Regions from separate parts of the Pseudoalteromonas sp. SG45-5 genome, predicted to be linked through region 1. Evidence: predicted binding sites of a transcription regulator. Region 1 holds the regulator's gene; each other region holds the start of a gene.

Evidence for each region. The regulator sigma-54, encoded in region 1, starts transcription at its own class of promoters, with help from an activator protein. The targets are predictions, from matches to a motif close to GTTGGCACGNNNNTNGNNT.
Region 2: H5119_RS01470 (PAS domain-containing sensor histidine kinase) is a predicted target of sigma-54. The motif match lies at 1,835-1,853, and genes of this name have one in related genera.
Region 3: fliS (flagellar export chaperone FliS) is a predicted target of sigma-54. The motif match lies at 2,568-2,586, and genes of this name have one in related genera.
Region 4: H5119_RS14725 (DUF2726 domain-containing protein) is a predicted target of sigma-54. The motif match lies at 2,561-2,579, and genes of this name have one in related genera.

Annotation. Positions count from the first base shown of each region.
Region 1 covers NZ_JACJEM010000050.1:27,468-32,212, forward strand. Annotated here, with positions in the region: gene kdsC (3-deoxy-manno-octulosonate-8-phosphatase KdsC) at 1-11, shown strand, start outside; gene lptC (LPS export ABC transporter periplasmic protein LptC) at 8-562, shown strand; gene lptA (lipopolysaccharide transport periplasmic protein LptA) at 552-1,097, shown strand; gene lptB (LPS export ABC transporter ATP-binding protein) at 1,094-1,819, shown strand; gene H5119_RS15555 (RNA polymerase factor sigma-54) at 1,889-3,388, shown strand; gene hpf (ribosome hibernation promoting factor) at 3,414-3,701, shown strand; gene ptsN (PTS IIA-like nitrogen regulatory protein PtsN) at 3,706-4,158, shown strand; gene rapZ (RNase adapter RapZ) at 4,178-4,745, shown strand, end outside.
Region 2 covers NZ_JACJEM010000003.1:79,940-84,684, reverse strand. Annotated here, with positions in the region: gene H5119_RS01480 (GSCFA domain-containing protein) at 1-964, opposite strand, end outside; gene H5119_RS01475 (DNA-3-methyladenine glycosylase I) at 1,168-1,755, opposite strand; gene H5119_RS01470 (PAS domain-containing sensor histidine kinase) at 1,889-3,001, shown strand; gene H5119_RS01465 (sigma-54 dependent transcriptional regulator) at 2,998-4,476, shown strand; gene fliE (flagellar hook-basal body complex protein FliE) at 4,634-4,745, shown strand, end outside.
Region 3 covers NZ_JACJEM010000003.1:85,407-90,151, forward strand. Annotated here, with positions in the region: gene H5119_RS01480 (GSCFA domain-containing protein) at 1-411, shown strand, start outside; gene H5119_RS01485 (sigma-54-dependent Fis family transcriptional regulator) at 779-2,215, opposite strand; gene fliS (flagellar export chaperone FliS) at 2,628-3,014, shown strand; gene H5119_RS01495 (hypothetical protein) at 3,023-3,346, shown strand; gene pseB (UDP-N-acetylglucosamine 4,6-dehydratase (inverting)) at 3,396-4,397, shown strand; gene pseC (UDP-4-amino-4,6-dideoxy-N-acetyl-beta-L-altrosamine transaminase) at 4,411-4,745, shown strand, end outside.
Region 4 covers NZ_JACJEM010000046.1:11,572-16,316, forward strand. Annotated here, with positions in the region: gene arcB (aerobic respiration two-component sensor histidine kinase ArcB) at 1-1,354, opposite strand, end outside; gene folE2 (GTP cyclohydrolase FolE2) at 1,588-2,508, shown strand; gene H5119_RS14725 (DUF2726 domain-containing protein) at 2,619-3,215, shown strand; gene mtnN (5'-methylthioadenosine/S-adenosylhomocysteine nucleosidase) at 3,326-4,033, shown strand; gene H5119_RS14735 (regulatory signaling modulator protein AmpE) at 4,034-4,745, shown strand, end outside.

The DNA of each region.
Region 1 (4,745 bases):
CAAGTTCATGAATATAGCGCGCATAATATTAAGCGTTTTATTCATCAGCTGTATGGTTTGGCTTTGGTACCCTTATTTTACGCAAACAAACATTACTACACAGAGCACATCTGAGGTTATAGCTGAGCCTGATTATACTGCAATAGAACTAAAACAAACTGCGTATGATGAGCAGGGCAAAATAAGTCACAAAGTGACAGCTGCCAAAATGGAGTTATATCAACAATTAGGTTTTACCTTTTTTGAAAAACCTATTTTTACTTTATATAACGAAAAACAGGCTTGGCGCATAAATGCTGATGAAGCAACCCTGTACGAAGGCAAACAATTAGTTTTAGAAGGTAATGTTGTCGCTAAAAATCTAACAGATAAAGCAATGATAGAAAAAATCAATGCCGATAATATTCAAGTAGATATAAAGCTACTGACAATGCGCTCAGAGCAACCTGTAGTTGTAACTGGACCTAATTTAAAGATCACTGGTAAAGGCCTTGAAGCCGATCTTAAAACCGAAGTGATAAAACTTATTAACCATACGCGAACCATATATTATGACCAATAAATTTTCAAAAATACTTATTATCCCAACGTTTTTATTAGCATTTAACAGTAATGCAGCAGAGCAGTCGACTCAACCGGCTGCCAACCAAATCTCAATAAGTGCCGATAAACAAGAAGGTCAATTAAAAGCCAATGTGGGTATTTTCGAGAAAAATGTAGAAATTATTCACGGAAATCGCCGCATTACCGCCGACCGCTTAGAAGTACACAAACGCGAAGAGCTCGGTGATAATAAGCAGCTATTAATTGCCACAGGCAGTCCGGCACATTTTGAAGAAAAACAACCCGACGGCACGACTATGAGCGCCAGTGCTGATGAAGTGCGTTACGATGTATCTAAGCGTTTTTTAACGCTTGTTGGTAATGCGCAAGTATCGCAAGCTGGGCAAAAAATAAATGCAAAAAGTATTACTTACGACATAGAACAGCAATTAATTAGCGCTGAAAAAGATGAAAATTCAACGGATCGCGTTCACACAATTTTAGTGCCTATTGAAGCTAAAAAAAGTAAAACAAGCGATAAAGGCCAACCATGAGCACATTAAAAGCAGAACTATTAGCCAAAAGCTATAAAGGCCGAGAAGTTGTAAAAAACGTCGGCCTTGAAGTTAAAGCTGGCAGTATTGTTGGCTTACTTGGCCCAAACGGCGCTGGTAAAACCACCACGTTTTATATGATTGTGGGCTTAGTACCTAGCGATAAAGGAAAAATATCTATCGACGATAACGATATTACTCTTTTACCTATGCACAGTCGTGCTAGATTAGGCATAGGCTACTTACCACAAGAGTCTTCAATTTTTAGAAAGCTAACTGTTTATCAAAACTTAATGGCAATTTTAGAAACACGTAAAGAACTTAAGAAGCAGCAAAGAGAAGATACGCTAAATAATTTATTAGACGAATTTAATATTCAACATATCCGTGACAGCCAAGGTATGGCGTTATCGGGTGGTGAACGTCGCCGCGTAGAGATAGCCCGTGCATTAGCGGCTAATCCCAAGTTTATATTATTAGATGAACCGTTTGCGGGCGTTGACCCAATCTCTGTACTTGATATAAAAAAAATCATAGAACATCTCAAAAATCGTGGGATTGGTGTGTTAATTACCGATCATAACGTAAGAGAAACCCTTGATGTTTGCGAAAAAGCCTACATTGTTTCTCATGGGGAGCTGATTGCATCAGGTACTCCAGAACACGTATTAAATGACAAAACAGTACGCGATGTTTACTTAGGCGAGCAATTTAGGCTGTAACATTTACGCCATGTCTTTAAGCATCTGCTAGTATTAATTATAACAACATAAAAGGATTGTTAGAGATACATGAGGCAATCACTACAGCTGCGCATGGGCCAGCAACTTACAATGACTCCACAATTGCAACAAGCTATTCGTTTGTTGCAACTCAGTACATTGGATCTCCAGCAAGAAATACAAGAAGCGCTCGACAGCAACCCACTTTTAGAGGTTGAGGAACAAGACTATTCTGAAGACGCTGCAGGTAAAAATGAACAAAAAGCAGACACCGATGATATAACTGTTAGCGCATCTGCCGACGATGCTCCAAGCGAATACGAACAAGACAGCGGCGAAGCACTTGCTAAAGATACGGTAAGTGACGACATGGCGATGGATGTTAGCTGGGACGAGTACATGAGTGCAGCTCCAGCCTCTTCATCAGGTCCAATGCCTGAAGACGAGTCTATATACCAAGGTGCATCAACGGAAACGCTCCACGAGTATTTAATGTGGCAACTTCAACTAACGCCATTTAGCCCTACTGATGAAGCGATTGCGATTGCTATTGTGGAAGCCGTAGATGATTCAGGCATTTTAACACTAAGTTGTGAAGAGATTCTCGAAAGCTTCAACCAAGAAAACGAAGATGATAATGAAGTTGAACTTGATGAAATAGAAGCTGTTTTAAAACGCATTCAATTATTTGATCCGGTCGGTATAGCAGCGCGTAGTTTACAAGAGTGTTTGTGCATTCAACTTAATCAGTTTGATAAAGAAACACCCTATATTAATGAAACAAAAATGATTTTAACCGAGCACATAGACTTATTAGCAGCTCGCGACTATCGTACATTAATGAAAAAAACGAAGCTCAAAGAGGAAGAGCTTAAAGAAGTAATGACACTTATTCATACGCTAAACCCAAAGCCTGCAGATACGATTGTTAGGGAAGAGTCTGAGTATGTAATTCCTGATGTGTCAGTGAAAAAAATTAAAGGCCGCTGGGTTGTTGAACTAAATCCAGATAGCATGCCAAAAATTCGCGTAAACAGCCAATATGCTGCGATGTCTCGCACTGTTAAATCAAGCGGTGATAGCCAGTTTATACGCTCGCATTTACAAGAAGCTAAATGGTTTATTAAAAGCTTAGAAAGCAGAAACGATACATTATTAAAAGTAACTAACTGTATTGTTAAGCAGCAGCAAGGCTTTTTTGAACATGGTCCTGAGGCCATGAAACCTATGGTTTTAAATGATGTTGCTGAAATGGTGGAAATGCACGAATCAACTATTTCGCGTGTAACCACTCAAAAGTATATGCATACACCTCGGGGGATATTTGAGCTTAAATACTTTTTCTCAAGTCATGTAAGTACCGAAAATGGCGGTGAATGCTCATCTACAGCAATACGTGCACTTATCAGAAAATTAATCGCTGCAGAAAACTCAGCAAAACCATTGAGTGATAGCAAAATAGCGGATATATTGGCTGAGCAAGGAATTAAAGTAGCGAGACGTACAATCGCAAAATATCGCGAATCTCTGGCTATTCCACCGTCAAATCAGCGAAAAAGTCTGATTTAAGACGCAAACAAAGAGGGTAATGCTTATGCAACTAAACTTAACTGGTCGTCACGTAGAATTAACTGATTCACTAAGAGACTATATAAATACCAAATTTGCGAAGCTAGAAAGACACTCTGATCATATTAATAATGTTCATGTCATTCTTGATGTAGAAAAACTAAGCCAAAAAGCAGAAGCAACAATACATGTAAGTGGTGCTGAGTTATTTGCCTCAACTGAGCATCAAGACATGTACGCTGCCATCGATTCGCTGATTGATAAGCTCGATCGCCAAGTAATTAAACACAAAGAGAAGCTTGCTCGACACTAATATGATGAAATTAAGCTCACTTATATGCCAGGACTGCAGCAAAGCTGCGGTCCTTTTTAATAGCAAAAAAAGAATTTTAGAGCTTATCAGCGAACTTGCTCACGATAAGCTTCCGTACCTTTCTCAACAAGATATTCTTAGCGCTTTACTAAGTAGAGAAAAGCTAGGCAGTACTGGTATAGGTAGAGGCATAGCGATCCCTCACGGGCGCATGAGCGGTGCACAAGAGCCCTTAGCCTTAGTACTCGTTAGTGAAACACCTATTAGCTTTGATGCAATTGATAATCGTCCCGTTGATATTTTTGTTGCACTCATCGTACCAGATGGTGATAACCAGCAGCACTTAAAGACTCTGGCAACCATTGCTGATAAACTTAACGACAAAGAATTTTGTAAGCAATTGCGCAGTGCAAAAACGGATACCGAACTGTATCAAGTTATTGTTAAGCAATCGTGATTAATATAAAGGGTGATAAATGGAGTTAATTATCATAAGTGGCCGATCGGGTTCTGGAAAGTCGGTTGCTTTACGCGTTGTTGAAGACTTAGGTTATTATTGCGTAGATAACATTCCGTTAAATCTGTTACCTTCTTTGGTACGCAGCGTTTCTGATAACTACGATAAAATCGCAGTGAGCATTGATGTACGAAACCTTCCTAAGGAACAAGAACAGTTTAATGATATTCTTGAATACTTACCCGGTTTTGCAAAGCCTACCTTATTTTATTTAGACAGCGAAGATCAAACACTGATAAAACGTTTCTCTGAAACACGCCGCTTACATCCCCTATCGGTTGACTCACTGCCGCTTGATTTGGCAATCAAAAAAGAAAAAGAATTACTTGATGTGCTAACCACTCGAGCCGATTATATGATTGACACAAGTGACTTAAGTGTCCATCAACTTGCTGAATCTATTCGTGAAAAAATATTAGGAAAAAAAGACAAGCAGCTTATTGTCACGTTTGAATCGTTTGGTTTTAAACACGGCATCCCTAAAGAAGCAGATTATGTATTTGATGCACGCTTCTTGCCAAACCCTC
Region 2 (4,745 bases), on a different contig from region 1:
CAAGAAACATATTTTCGATGGCACTATTTTTAATAATCGCTTTTAAAAGGTAAGCCAAATGTCGCAAGTTAGTAACTTTATTATCTAACGCAATATCAATACAGTCATCGTCATTGCGTTTAATAAATGTTTTAGTTAATTCAGGGAACCCATCAAATGCGATAGAAGTTGTCCCAGGGGTAAAGTGTTCGTCGGCTACTTTCTTCCAGTGCAGTTCACTAGGTAAAAAACATAATGTTAAAGAATAGCGAGCTTTCCCTTTATTCGCAGGCATTGCTTTATGGGCAAGTTGATGGGGATTGAAAATAATTGAGTCCCCTTTATTTGGTTTAATCAAACTTGGCGAAAAATTGATGTCGTAATGTTTGCACAAAGGAGCAATGTCTATATTTCTCTTGTTTATATTATTAAATATATAGCCAATGTCTTTGAGTTTATCTGTGGATTCTTTGTCTAATACTGCGGTGCTACTGCCGTGTTCATCATAACCATTTAAGTAGGTTATAAGTTTTAAGTGATTTTTAGGACCGCCATCACAATGCCACTTTGAAAAGTAAGTATCTTTTTCTATGTCATCTTCAAGTTTATGCATTGCCCACCACAATACACAATATTCACTTTTAAAATAAGATCTTAGATGGTCATCTACTTCTTGCGTTAATATGTAAGGCAAAAATGACTTTAATATAGCGGGGTCTTTTAGTGCTTCTTTATCTTTATTATATTCAGAAATTAAAGTATCGCACAGAAGCTCAGGTACATTATTTTTTACGACATGTTTATGGGCATTTATTAATGGCGTGTTGATTATATCGCGTCGAAAAGCGTTGGTAGCCCTATAATTTAAATTGGTATAGCCTTGGTTTATTTCATAGTGATGCGCCGTATTAACATTAGAGCTTTTAAGCAAGCAGTAACGTATATCATCTATTTCTAATACTTCTTCCGTAGTTATCTGTACCATTATTCTAGCCTTGTTCTATTAATTATCTAATATGATAGACATTATGCATATTGCGAGCCAAAGCTTTATTGCTAAATTTGACTTTTAAAAGGGTCACTTCCTTTGGTATTAAATTCATTGAAGCGTTTTTATTGAGGTTACTGTAAGTTAGTGAGTTAAATTTTAATATAGTATAAAAATACTTTAGGACAACTAAATAGGTTCTAATACTCTGAAATTATTTCATTTTTTCTAAAGCAATCATTACTGTGATCGTTAACCATGCCGCAAGCTTGCATATAAGCGTATACCGTTGTTGGTCCTAAAAATTTAAATCCACGTTTTTTTAAATCTTTAGCAAATGCTGTAGATTCCTCTGTAATTGCAGGGTAATCATCAATATTATTTAACTGACTCACCAGCTGCTTATTGCTTACAAATTGCCATTGGTAATTGCTAAAACTAGCAAACTCTTTTTGTATCTCAATAAAGCGCTTTGCATTATTAACAGTCGCTGCGATTTTTAAACGATTTCGTACAATGTCTTTGTTAAGCATTAAGCGCTCTATGTCATCGTGTGTGAATGAAGCTACTTTTTCTACATCAAAATTAGCAAATGCTTTTTTATATCCATCACGTTTTTTTAAAATGGTATACCAACTCAACCCCGCCTGTGCTGATTCAAGTGTGATAAATTCAAATAGTGTTTGATCGTTATAAAGCGGCACGCCCCACTCTTGATCATGATAGGCCACATAGTCAGGTTTAGTGGTATCTAACCATGGACATCGGCACTTCTTTTGTTCTGTCATTAGTCACTCTTTATTTGTAGGCGTCATTTTTATGTCGCGCATTATTTTGTGTAACACGATGAAAATTATAAAATAAAACTTTGGTACAAATTGTGCATTTAGCTCTATATAGACATCAATTAGAGATTTGATTATGGCCCTTGCTACTGTGCTAAAACCACTGTTTATTTCTGCAAATCAGTATAACCCATGTTTACTTCAAGAGGAGTATGTTGGGGAATTAAGTGATCTGCGTAAGCAGGCGAGTTGGCTTTCACATTTGGTTGATACCATGCCTGCGGGTGTCGTGGTACTCGATGGCAAAGGGTTGATTGCTAAAGCGAATCAAATTGCTATGGATATGTTAGGTGAGCCGCTTGAAGGCGAAAAGTGGTTTAATGTTATCCAACGCTCTTTTAGACCACATCAAGATGATGGTCATGAAGTCTCTTTAAAAGATGGTCGATTAATTAAGCTCGACATCACCGCATTAGCTCCAGAGCCGGGGCAACTTATTTTAATGACAGATTTAACAGAAACGCGCCGTTTACAAAAGCGTGTTGCTCATATGCAACGATTGAGTGCGCTAGGTAAAATGGTGGCATCATTGGCGCATCAAGTGCGAACGCCATTGTCTGCGGCCATGCTTTACGCTGCTAATTTAGGGTCAAAGCGCTTACCAGAAGCCTCTCGTGATACCTTTCAAACTAAGTTGATGTCGCGATTAAAAGATTTAGAAACCCAAGTGAACGACATGTTGTTATTCGCTAAAAGTGGTGACCAGCATGTTGTAGAGCAAGTATCCATGCAGCAGCTACTTAGTGAAGTAAAAGTAGGAGCCGATGTAATGGTTACGCTAAATGAAAGCGAGCTAGACGTTAGCTTACCCGAGCCTGACATACAGATCACGGGTAATAAAACAGCAATTGCCAGCGCTATACAAAATTTAATACACAACAGTATTCAAGTGATTGGGGCAGGTGCCAAGGTTCATTTGAGCGCATCAACGGATAGAAAAGATCATGACTTTGTGCGTATTAGTGTCAGCGATAACGGCCCTGGTATTGATTTAGGGAAAGCCGATAAAATATTTGAACCATTTTTTACAACTAAAAGCCAAGGCACGGGTTTAGGTTTAGCGGTGGTTAGTTCTGTCGCTCATGCACACCAAGGACGTGTTGAAGTTGATAATAATACACACGGTGGGGCTTGCTTTAGTTTGCTTTTGCCAATTCGTACAGCATCTAAATTAGAGGAATCATTATGAGTAACACTATTTTAGTTGTAGAAGATGATGCAGGGCTACGAGAAGCCTTAATTGATACACTTGAAATGTCAGGTATTGACTGCGTAGCAGCGAATAGCGCTGAGCAAGCTATGTTATTGCTAAAAAAAGAGTCATTTTCATTGGTGGTGAGTGATGTACAAATGGGCGCAATGAGCGGCCTAGATTTACTTCGCAGTATAAAATTAAATCATCCAGACTTACCTGTTTTAATGATGACAGCTTATGCCACAATTGATGATGCCGTGGAAGCAATGCGCTTAGGGGCTATTGATTACATGGCAAAACCATTTGCACCAGAAGTGCTATTGAACATGGTGAGTCGCTATTTACCTGAAAAACCAAAAGAGACAGACGGTCCTATTGTTGCCGATCCAACCAGTATTCAGCTATTAGAACTTGCCAGTAAAGTTGCACGTTCTGAAGCCAGTGTCATGGTGCTTGGACCAAGCGGGTCTGGTAAAGAGGTTTTAGCACGTTATATTCACGATAAATCAAATCGCTGTAATGAACCATTTGTTGCTATTAACTGTGCAGCTATTCCTGAAAATATGCTTGAAGCCACTTTGTTTGGCTACGAAAAGGGCGCATTTACAGGTGCAATCCAGGCGTGTCCAGGAAAATTTGAACAAGCTCAAGGTGGTACGATTTTACTTGATGAAATTACCGAAATGGATTTAGCTTTACAAGCTAAACTACTGCGCGTGTTACAAGAGCGTGAAGTTGAGCGTTTAGGCGGTCGTAAAACAATTCAGCTTGATGTGCGAGTATTAGCAACCAGTAACCGCGATTTAAAAGAAGCGGTTGCTAAAAATCAATTTAGAGAAGATCTATATTATCGCCTCAATGTTTTTCCATTAATGTGGAGACCATTGTGTCAGCGCCCAGGTGATATTGTTATATTAGCTAAGCATTTAATTGAACGTCATATAACTAAAAGCAAAGAGCCGATGGCTTATTTGGATAAAGTAGCTGAAGAAAAGCTACTGGCCCATACTTGGCCTGGTAATGTTCGCGAACTTGATAACGTGATTCAGCGTGCTCTTATATTACGAACAGGCGACACCATAAACGAACATGCTATTTTCATTGAAAATTTAGCACCGAGTAATTTTGTTATGGACGCTACATCTACATCTGTCCTCGAAGCTGAAAAAGCATCAGAGATTTCAACAGAAAATAAAGAAAAAAGCACGTTAAGTTCAGCTTATTATGATAAGCAAAACGATGATGAAAAAAATATAACGGCTGATCAGCCAAAGCATGATTTACTCGCAGCTGAGACCGGAAGTTATAAAGATGAGCTTAAAGATAAAGAGCATCGCATCATTTTAGAAACACTTGCACGCTGCCAAGGTAAACGAAAAGATGTGGCAGAGACGCTGGGTATTAGCCCTCGTACTTTACGGTATAAATTAGCGCAAATGCGTGATCTAGGTATTTCTCTTCCAGCATAACCTTTCTTAAACCCTAAATTCAAGCCGTTGAATTTAGGGTTGTCAAAACTATGACTCACCAAATACCACCTAACTCTTTGTATTTTAACTTTAATTTATTTGGCATGTTTTATGCTTTATTGACTGTAATAGTAAACTGCATTGTCAGAGATAAATTATGAAAATTCAAAATAGCGCTGTATTTCAAGAAATGCAATCAATGGCCCTAGAAGCTGGCCGTAATGATCAACTTAATAAAATACCTACTCAGGTAAACTCTACATCTTCTG
Region 3 (4,745 bases), on a different contig from region 1:
CTTCCAGATGGTACTGTTATGTCTAGAAACCCTAGAAATAACACCTATCAGTTTGTAAAACACCGAACGCTAACGGTCGAAGAAAACGTAAATAATATTCAATCTTTTTTTGATATCATTAAACAATATAATCCTGATTTTAAACTGATAATTAGTCTTTCGCCGATTCCTTTTTTAGCTACAGGCAGAGCGGATACTCATCATATAATTACAGCAAATACGCATTCAAAAGCCGTTTTAAGAGTTGCAGCTGAAGAGTTGGTCAATAATAATGAGGATATGTATTACCTTCCTAGTTATGAGTTGGTGACCGAATGCACTGAAGATGCCTGGAACTCTGATACACGACATGTAAAACCTGAAACCGTTTCAAAAGTAGTTAATATGTTCAAAGAAATATTCGTTAAGTAACCTGAGATCTGGTTAAGAGATTTACTAACGCATTGAATTATTGTTATATTTAAATTTATTTTCTCTAGCCAGAGATTTTCTGTGAAAACAAGGCGAATTTACGCGCCAATAGCTGGCCTATTGCAAGTAAATTCAACGCAGTTAGCGCTTAAAATAGCTGCTCGAGATAGATTTATTATCCAGAGTTCAGGTTAAGTAATCTAAAAATTTAATGAAGCATTAGAAGCAACGACTCTTTGGGGATTACCAAGTAATGTGCTTTTAGAAAAGAAGATATTGATTTTATGCGGTTATTTTCGATGAGAAAATAGCCGCGATTAAATCGCCCTAGATTGAACAAATTTCAATCCACAAAGGTCAACACGCCCTAGTCTCTCGATAGGTTATACTTTTTCATTTTTTCAACTAAGGTTGTTCTGCGTACACCTAATATTTCAGCAGCACGAGCAACGACGTAATCAAAACGCTCTAGTGCTTGGGTAATTAAGCTAATTTCAAGCTCAGCTAAATACTCTTTAAGTTCGATCCCGTCACCGGGTAGTAAACCACCTCCAGATTGGTTGAATTCAGGCTCAGGCTCTTCGTCATAATCACTAAAACCAGTACTAAATATATCGTTAAACGCATCTTTTTCCATTAACTCTTCTGGGTATTCTGGCTCGTATGCTTCAACCTCAATATAACGATATTTATTAGGTAAATCAGGAATATCAACTACCTTTTCAGGGAACATAATCACCATGCGCTCAACTAAATTAGCGAGTTCACGAATATTCCCAGGCCACGCATGCTCTTTTAGACTATCAACTGCACGCTCGGTAAATTTAGCCGTAGATCCTGTTTGATCATTAACACGGCGCATTAACTCTTTTAGCAGCAATGGAATATCATCAGCGCGCTCACTAAGCGATGGATTTTCGATAGGAAATACATTTAAGCGATAGTATAAATCTTCACGAAAACTACCTTCTTCAATCATATTTTCTAGGTTACGATGCGTTGCAGCAATTACACGTACATCTGCCTGAATCGCCTTAGTACCACCAACACGTTCATAGCTGCGCTCTTGTAAAACACGCAATAACTTTACTTGCATTTGCAATGGCATATCGCCTATTTCATCTAAAAATAGCGTGCCACCTTGTGCTAGTTCAAATCGGCCTTTACGCGCCGAAATAGCCCCTGTAAATGCGCCCTTTTCATGGCCAAACAATTCACTTTCTAAAAGTTCAGCTGGGATCGCACCACAATTGACTGGCACAAACGGCCCAGCGCTTCTTTTTGATAGCAAATGTACATTGCGTGCAACAACTTCTTTGCCAGTTCCCGATTCGCCTAAAATTAAAACATTTGCGTCAGTTTTTGCAACTTGCTCAATTAAAAAGCGTACATCCTTAACTGCATCGGTTTCACCCACAAGGCCATCAAAAGTTTTATGCGGTTTAGAGTGTTTATGGTCACTGGGAAGCATTCGCTGATATTGCTGACAATCGTGAAGCAACTGCGTTGTTACTTCATGACTAAATGGCTCACAAATAAGTCCGACTACATTAGCGATACTAAGTAATGGTTTTAGCGTTTCGCCTATTAGCAAAAATGGCAGTGTTGGATAACACTTAATTAAGCTTTCATGATCGAGTGATTGCAAGGCACCTAAAATTACAATGCATTCTTTTTGTTGATACTTCGCACATTCTTGCTCAAAATTTGCTTCGTCTAAAAGTTGAACTGCTTCACCAATAAAAGTAAGTGATGCATTTAACCCTATCGAGCGGTTGTTATTATTATCTAAAATCAAGATCATATATAGCGAGCCATAATTTCACTAATTTATTTATTAATGAAATTGTAAGCCAGTAAATTTTGGATGCAAGCACTAGCGGCAATTTTTTGACATTAACGCCAAAAAACAGACATATAAATCAAAAAAGCAGTACTTAATAACTAATTAATAACTCTTTACAATCTAGGCATGCACATTAAAGTACTAAAAAATGCTAATTTACATTAAGAGTGTAAATATACCTAACGACCCAACACACGCAAATAACTTGCAATAGTAGTTTTATATCAATAAGAGTAAAATATTTGAAATATGGCATGCATATTTTTTAAAGAAACAAACTTATTTGCCGATAAGTAAACGTTATGTTCATTTTGGAACTAAACTTGCTTAAAGTTTAAGTATTGTAATTAAATTTCTAGGAATTACCTATATGGCACACGCGTCGATAAACAAATACCGTCAAGTCACTGTAAGTAGCGTTAAAGAAATGACGCCTTACGACCAAGTCAAATTAGTGTTTGCAAATATTGTTGGTAAACTTTCAGCAGCAAAAGGCTTCATCCAGCGTAAAGAGTTTGATAAGAAAGGAATTGCTATTTCAGACTGTATTACATTGCTTGGGGCATTACAGCAAGTCCTGAATTTTGAAGGTGATAATGCAGTATCTACAAACTTAGACTCTTTGTACGACTATTGCCAGCGCACGCTTTTGATGGCCAATATGGAAAATAACATAGATAAGCTTGATGAAGTTATCGTGCTGATCAAAGAGATTAAATCAGGTTGGGAAGCAATTCCTCTAGAGCATAGATCTTAGGATTAACCATGTTAGGAAAGTCAATTACTGAGCTATCAATAAACGATTGTCACACCCGTGAACTATGTTTAAAACTTATAGAACTATTATCAGATGACGAAGTGCTGCAAGTTGAAAGCGCTACTCACGCTCATAATGATTTAGATAGCCATTTGAAAGAATCTATCGCAAAAGATGAAAACTTTTATTCCGCCGCAGAGCTTGAATTAATAATTGATCTAATTGGAAAACTATCTGCTAAAATAGAATATGCTAAACAACAAGTTGCAGAAAAAATAATAAGTAAGCAAAAAAGCAATAACGCGGTCAATCAATACAAAGCCAACTCTTAATTTAGAGTATTACTAACTATTAACTAAGCATCCAACGGAGATATACAAAATGTTTAACGGAAAAGTTGTCTTCATAACGGGTGGCACAGGTTCATTCGGTAAAAAGTACGTTAAAACGTTACTTGAGCGTTATCAGCCAAAAAAAATCATAATATTCTCGCGTGATGAACTAAAACAATTTGAAATGCAGCAAGAGTTTGATCAACCTTGTATGCGATATTTTATCGGCGATGTTAGAGATAAAGCTCGCTTACAAAGAGCAATGCGTGGTGTGGATTATGTAATTCATGCAGCAGCACTAAAGCAAGTCCCTGCCGCAGAATACAACCCAATGGAATGCATAAAAACCAACATTAATGGGGCTGAAAATGTAATTGATGCAGCACTTGATAACAATGTTGAAAAAGTCATCGCGCTATCTACCGACAAAGCTGCAAATCCTATTAATTTATACGGTGCCACAAAATTAGCATCAGATAAATTATTTATTGCAGCAAATAATATCGCAGGCGGTCATAGAACTACATTTTCTGTCGTGCGCTACGGTAATGTTGTGTGTTCGAGGGGCTCTGTAGTGCCTATTTTTCAAAAATTTATTGATGAGGGTCGTGATCACATTCCGATTACTCACCTAGAAATGACACGTTTTTGGATTAACTTGCAGCAAGGTGTCGATTTTGTTTTAACCAATTTTGAGCGCATGTTAGGCGGTGAGATCTTTGTTCCTAAAATACCTTCAATCCGAATAATAGATCTAGCAAAAGCCATGGCACCAGACTTACCTATAAAAGACATAGGGATACGACCTGGAGAAAAGCTTCATGAAGTTATGTGCCCTGCCGATTTGTGCTTTGAAACCTATGAATATCATGATCATTACCTTATAGCACCGGGTATTAAATTTAGTAGCCGAAGTAATGACTTTACTGTAAATGCTATTGGTGAAAAAGGACATAAAGTTCCTCAAGGCTTTGAGTATAATTCATTAAATAATCATCATTATATGAGCATTGATGATATAAAAATGTTTAATACACAAGCACTCCTTTAAACAGCAGGTAAACATGATCCCTTATGGTAAACAATCTATATCACAAGCTGATATAGATGCTGTCGTTGGTGTATTGGAATCAGATTGGCTGACCCAAGGGCCAAAAGTGCCAATGTTTGAATCGGCAATTACAAACTATTGTAATGTCGACTTTGCTTGTGCGACAAATAGTGCAACCTCTGCGTTGCATATTGCGTGTTTAGCATTGGATGTTGGCAAAAACGATATAGTATGGACGTCACCCATTTCATTCGTTGCATCGGCTAACTGCGCTTTATATTGTGGTGCAAAAATCGACTTTGTAGATATTGATTTAACGACAGGTAATATGTCAGTTGTCGCACTTGA
Region 4 (4,745 bases), on a different contig from region 1:
AATACATATCAAATATACGCGGTAGCTGCTCTGGTGGAATACCTTGGCCTGTATCTGATATTTTCATTATTAGCCAAGGGCCTTCAATACGATTCTCACGCACACATTCAAGTTTAACTTCACCGCTTTGAGTAAACTTAACTGCATTATTTATTAGATTCCAAACGACTTGACGCAAACGAGTAGGATCGAGCAATGCATATATATCAAGCATACCGCTGCGCTCAATATTAAATTCAAGATCTTTTTGCTCAGCTATAAGTCCCGCAAAATTAACAACATCGTTTATAAAGTCAGAGACATTAATAGGATTAGTTGCTATATCAAGCTGCTCTCGGTCTATTTTGTCTAAATCTATAATATCGTTAAAAATATTACCTAGCGTTTCAGCGCTCGAAAAAATTGTATTACTCCAGCTACGCTGTTGTTTATCTAGATCTGTATCAAGCAGCATACGCGTTAACCCTACAATACCATTTAGCGGTGTCCGCAATTCGTGGCTGAGGGTGGCAATAAATTTCCCTTTATCTTTATAGGCGGTTTCGAGTGCTTGAGCGGCCTCTTTACGGCTCGTAATATCACGGCCAAAGCCAAGTAAGCCAATATAATCACCTTCGTCATTAATGAAAGGAAGTTTACGCAACTCAAACCAACGTTTTTCACCTTCAACATCGTAGCCAACATCAATTGTTATCGCTTGATGGGTTTGCTCTACCTGCTTATCTGTTTCTAGTACTTCAGACAAAAACTCACTTGGAAACGTTTGCTCTGCCGTTTTACCAATAAGCTCAGCACTCGTTTTACCCATCACCTCTTCAAACATTTTATTACAACCCGCAAATACGCCATTATTATCACGGTAATAAAATAAATCAGGGGACGAATCAACAATTGAGCGTAATAACATACCTTGCTGCGCAAGCTCTTGCTGCGTTTTTTTACGCTCTGCTATCTCTTTACGAAGCTCTTCAATTGCACGGTGTTTAGCATGAAACGCCATTTTACGTTCGTCGATCTCAACATTTAATCGACTAATGTTATCTTTGAGTGTTTGGTTTAATAGTTTTTCCTGCTTAGTCGCACTATCAAGATAAGCATACGAAGCATCTAATTGACGAATTGAATTTAATAATACACTGATGACTAACGGAGAAACCACTGCGGTAAAAAAGATGACGGCTAAAATATCAACAAGGTGAATTTCCCCTACAGCCACATAATAAAACATGCTTGATAAAATAAGCGACGCTGTCAGAAATAGCGTATAACAAGCAACGGCCGCTTTAAACTCACCAAATCGAGTTATCAGGCTAGAAAGAATTCGAACCCAAGGGCTCAAAGAGTAATCGGTCATAGTTAAGTTTATCTCTTAGCTGTGTGCTTAAATATAAATAGAGCAGAACAAAATACTAAACATATTATTTTCGCCGATTTTAGCATTTTTCTATTCGCTATTTTCATGTTGTGCGACAAAAATAGAAAAAATTCACCTTTGAAGATAACGACAGTTAAAAGTCTTCGTTTCAGGTAGTGGTTATTTCATGTAAAATACGTCGCTTTATCATTGCTAATAACGAGTAACATACCATGCAAACTAACATGCCCGACATAGCCGACACGGCTCCCGCCTTACAAACCGGTAAGTTAGACTGGGTTGGCATGGCTGAAATTGAGCTGCCATTTATTTTTGAATCGCGCGACCTTGCTCCCGTTACCGTTAATGCGAAAGCCCGCGCATTTGTAAACTTACATAAAGAAGATGCTAAAGGCATTCATATGTCGCGCTTATATTTAGCACTCGATGTACTTTCAACCGAGCAACAAGTTAATCCGCAGACGTTAGCTAACACACTCAATACCTTTATTAGTAGCCATGAAAATCTCAGTGACAAAGCGCAAATAGAGTTTAAATTTGAATTACCACTGCGCCGAAAATCACTATTGAGTGGTAAAGTCGGCTGGAAGAGCTATCCATTAACATTAACCAGTACTATTGAGCACAATATAATTAGCTATGAGTTAACCGTCGATGTTACCTACTCATCAACTTGCCCATGCTCGGCAGCTCTCGCGCGTCAGCTTATACAAAATGCATTTAACGAAAAATTCGATCAAGATACATTAAGTCAAAAAGATGTTCACGAATGGCTTGGTACTACGCAAGGTATTGTTGCAACACCTCATTCTCAGCGTTCAATTGCTAATGTAAAGGTTAAACTCAATAATGATATTAACGAGTTTGATGTTGTAAACTTAATTAATACTCTTGAAAATGAGCTCAAAACACCTGTTCAGGCTGCTGTAAAGCGAGAAGACGAACAGGAATTTGCTCGTTTAAATGGTCAAAATCTGATGTTTTGTGAAGACGCAGCTCGCAAAATAAAAGCGAGTCTTGAAGCAAGCAACTATGCCGATTATTGGTTGCAAATCAATCATTATGAATCATTACATGCTCACGATGCCGTCGCGATAGCAGTGAAAGGAATTGAAAACGGATACAAAGCGTAAATTCAATTGCATATTAAAAAAGATACGGCGGTAAATTCTTAACTGGCACTATTTAGGCACATAAATTGCTATATAAAATTAGTGTCAATTTGTTGTTGTGGAGTTACCGTATGGAGTTCGCTTTATTATCAATTTTAGTATTAGTGGTAGGCGCATCAATCTTTGTGTCAAAGTTTAATGATGATGGCGGAAACCCTTATCCTTTTACGCGTAAGCAAAGTGTATTTACGCAAGTAGAAAGTGCGTTTTTAAATTTACTTGAACGTGCTGTTGGCGACCAATACAAAATAGTTAGCCGCGTTAAGCTAATCGATGTAATTGACTGCAAAGAAGGTTTATCTGTTAAATCTAAACGAGCTGCAATTGCTAAGGCAAAAAACAAACAGCTTGATTTTGTATTAATAGATAAAGAAAAAATGACCATAGTGGCTGCCGTTGATCTCGTAAACAACGCGAATAAAGACGGTCATAAAGCGCAGCGAGATTGGTTTGTTAATGGGGCATTAGAAGCTGCCGGCATTCCACATATTCGTATGAAAGTAAAATCAGGGTATCGCCCTTCAGAAGTGCGCAATGCCATTATGTTTAAGCTTGGTAAGCTTGGCTCTTCACAAACACAGCGTCCTGTTCGTAATCGCGTAAGCAAACCAGCGGTGCTATCACCATCGCAAGCTAAAGCTCATTCTACAGCATTAGCTGAAATTTAAATCTGGCATTAATACATAAAAAAGCGAGCTGTTTAAAACTGCTCGCTTTTTTGTTTTTTATAACTAACTTCACGTATAATAAATTTATTCAAACTCAGGAATTTAAAACTATGAACGTTGGTATTATTGGCGCAATGGAGCCAGAAGTTAAAATTTTGCGTGAAGCCATGCAAAATCCACAAATTTTGACTAAAGCAGGTTTCACTTTTTATACTGGCGAATTGGCTGGTAATACAGTCACACTCGTTCAATCTGGTATTGGAAAAGTAGCCTCAACTATTGCAACTACCTTACTTATCGATAACTTTAAACCTGATTGTGTTATCAATACGGGTTCTGCAGGTGGTTTTGATCCATCACTTAGCGTTGGCGATGTAGTAATTTCATCAGAAGTACGTCATCACGATGTAGATGTAACTGCTTTTGGTTATGAGATTGGCCAAGTACCACAAATGCCAGCAGGCTTTACAGCTCACCCTAAATTGGTTGAAGCTGCGCAGCAAACAATTACACAAATTAGTGATGTTAAAACATTAGTAGGTCTAATTTGTACTGGTGATACATTTATGTGTGATCCTGTACGTATTGATAAAGCACGTAATGACTTTCCTACAATGCTTGCTGTTGAAATGGAAGGCGCTTCAATAGCGCAGACGTGTTTTACACTAAGCACCCCGTTTGTGGTTATCCGTTCGATGTCAGATATTGCTGGCAAAGAATCTCCGCAATCGTTTGAAGAATACCTAGAAACCGCATCAATCAATTCATCTAAAATGGTTGTTGCACTTCTAGAAAAACTAACCGCTGTTAAGCTTTAAATGCTTAGCAATATTGTTCAAAACCATTTGGACTTTATTGCCTTTATTATAGCGCTCCTTGCTGAGCGCTTTATTCCTTTAGTTAGTTGGTATCATCCAAGTACAGCCTTAGTCGCTATTTTTCGCGCAATTGGAAAGCGCACTTATAAGCCTAAAGAACCTGATAATTATCAATACTTGGCCGCAATGCTAGCTAGCACGCTTATTTTAAGTATTGTACTCATTATTGTTGTACTAATATTAGAGTTTGCTTTTTACCCTGAACTACTCGCAGGGCTTATTTTATACCTCTGCCTAGAAAGCAAAAGCGTAGACAAAAAAGCGATTCGCATTGCAAAGTTAACTAAACAAAACCAAAAATCTGCTGCTCGCGAACTTTTAAAACCGCTACTGGCCCGTGACGTGAGCCAACTCTCTGCCCCTGGAATTATTAAAGCACTCATAGAGAGCTTAATATTACGCAGCGCTCGTTATTACTTTGTTGTTATATTTATATTTTTAGTACTTGGCCCAATAGCTGTGCTCGCCTATCGATTATTAACTTTGATTCAATATGCATGGCGTTCTGAAATAACTCCCAACAGTCCTTTTTTAGCACCACTTAAAATGATTCTCTTTGCTATAGAGTTTATTCCTATACGTTTACTTGCATTCACGGTGATTATCAGTAATGAAAGTAAACTCGCAGTACATTATATAAAGCATTACGGAA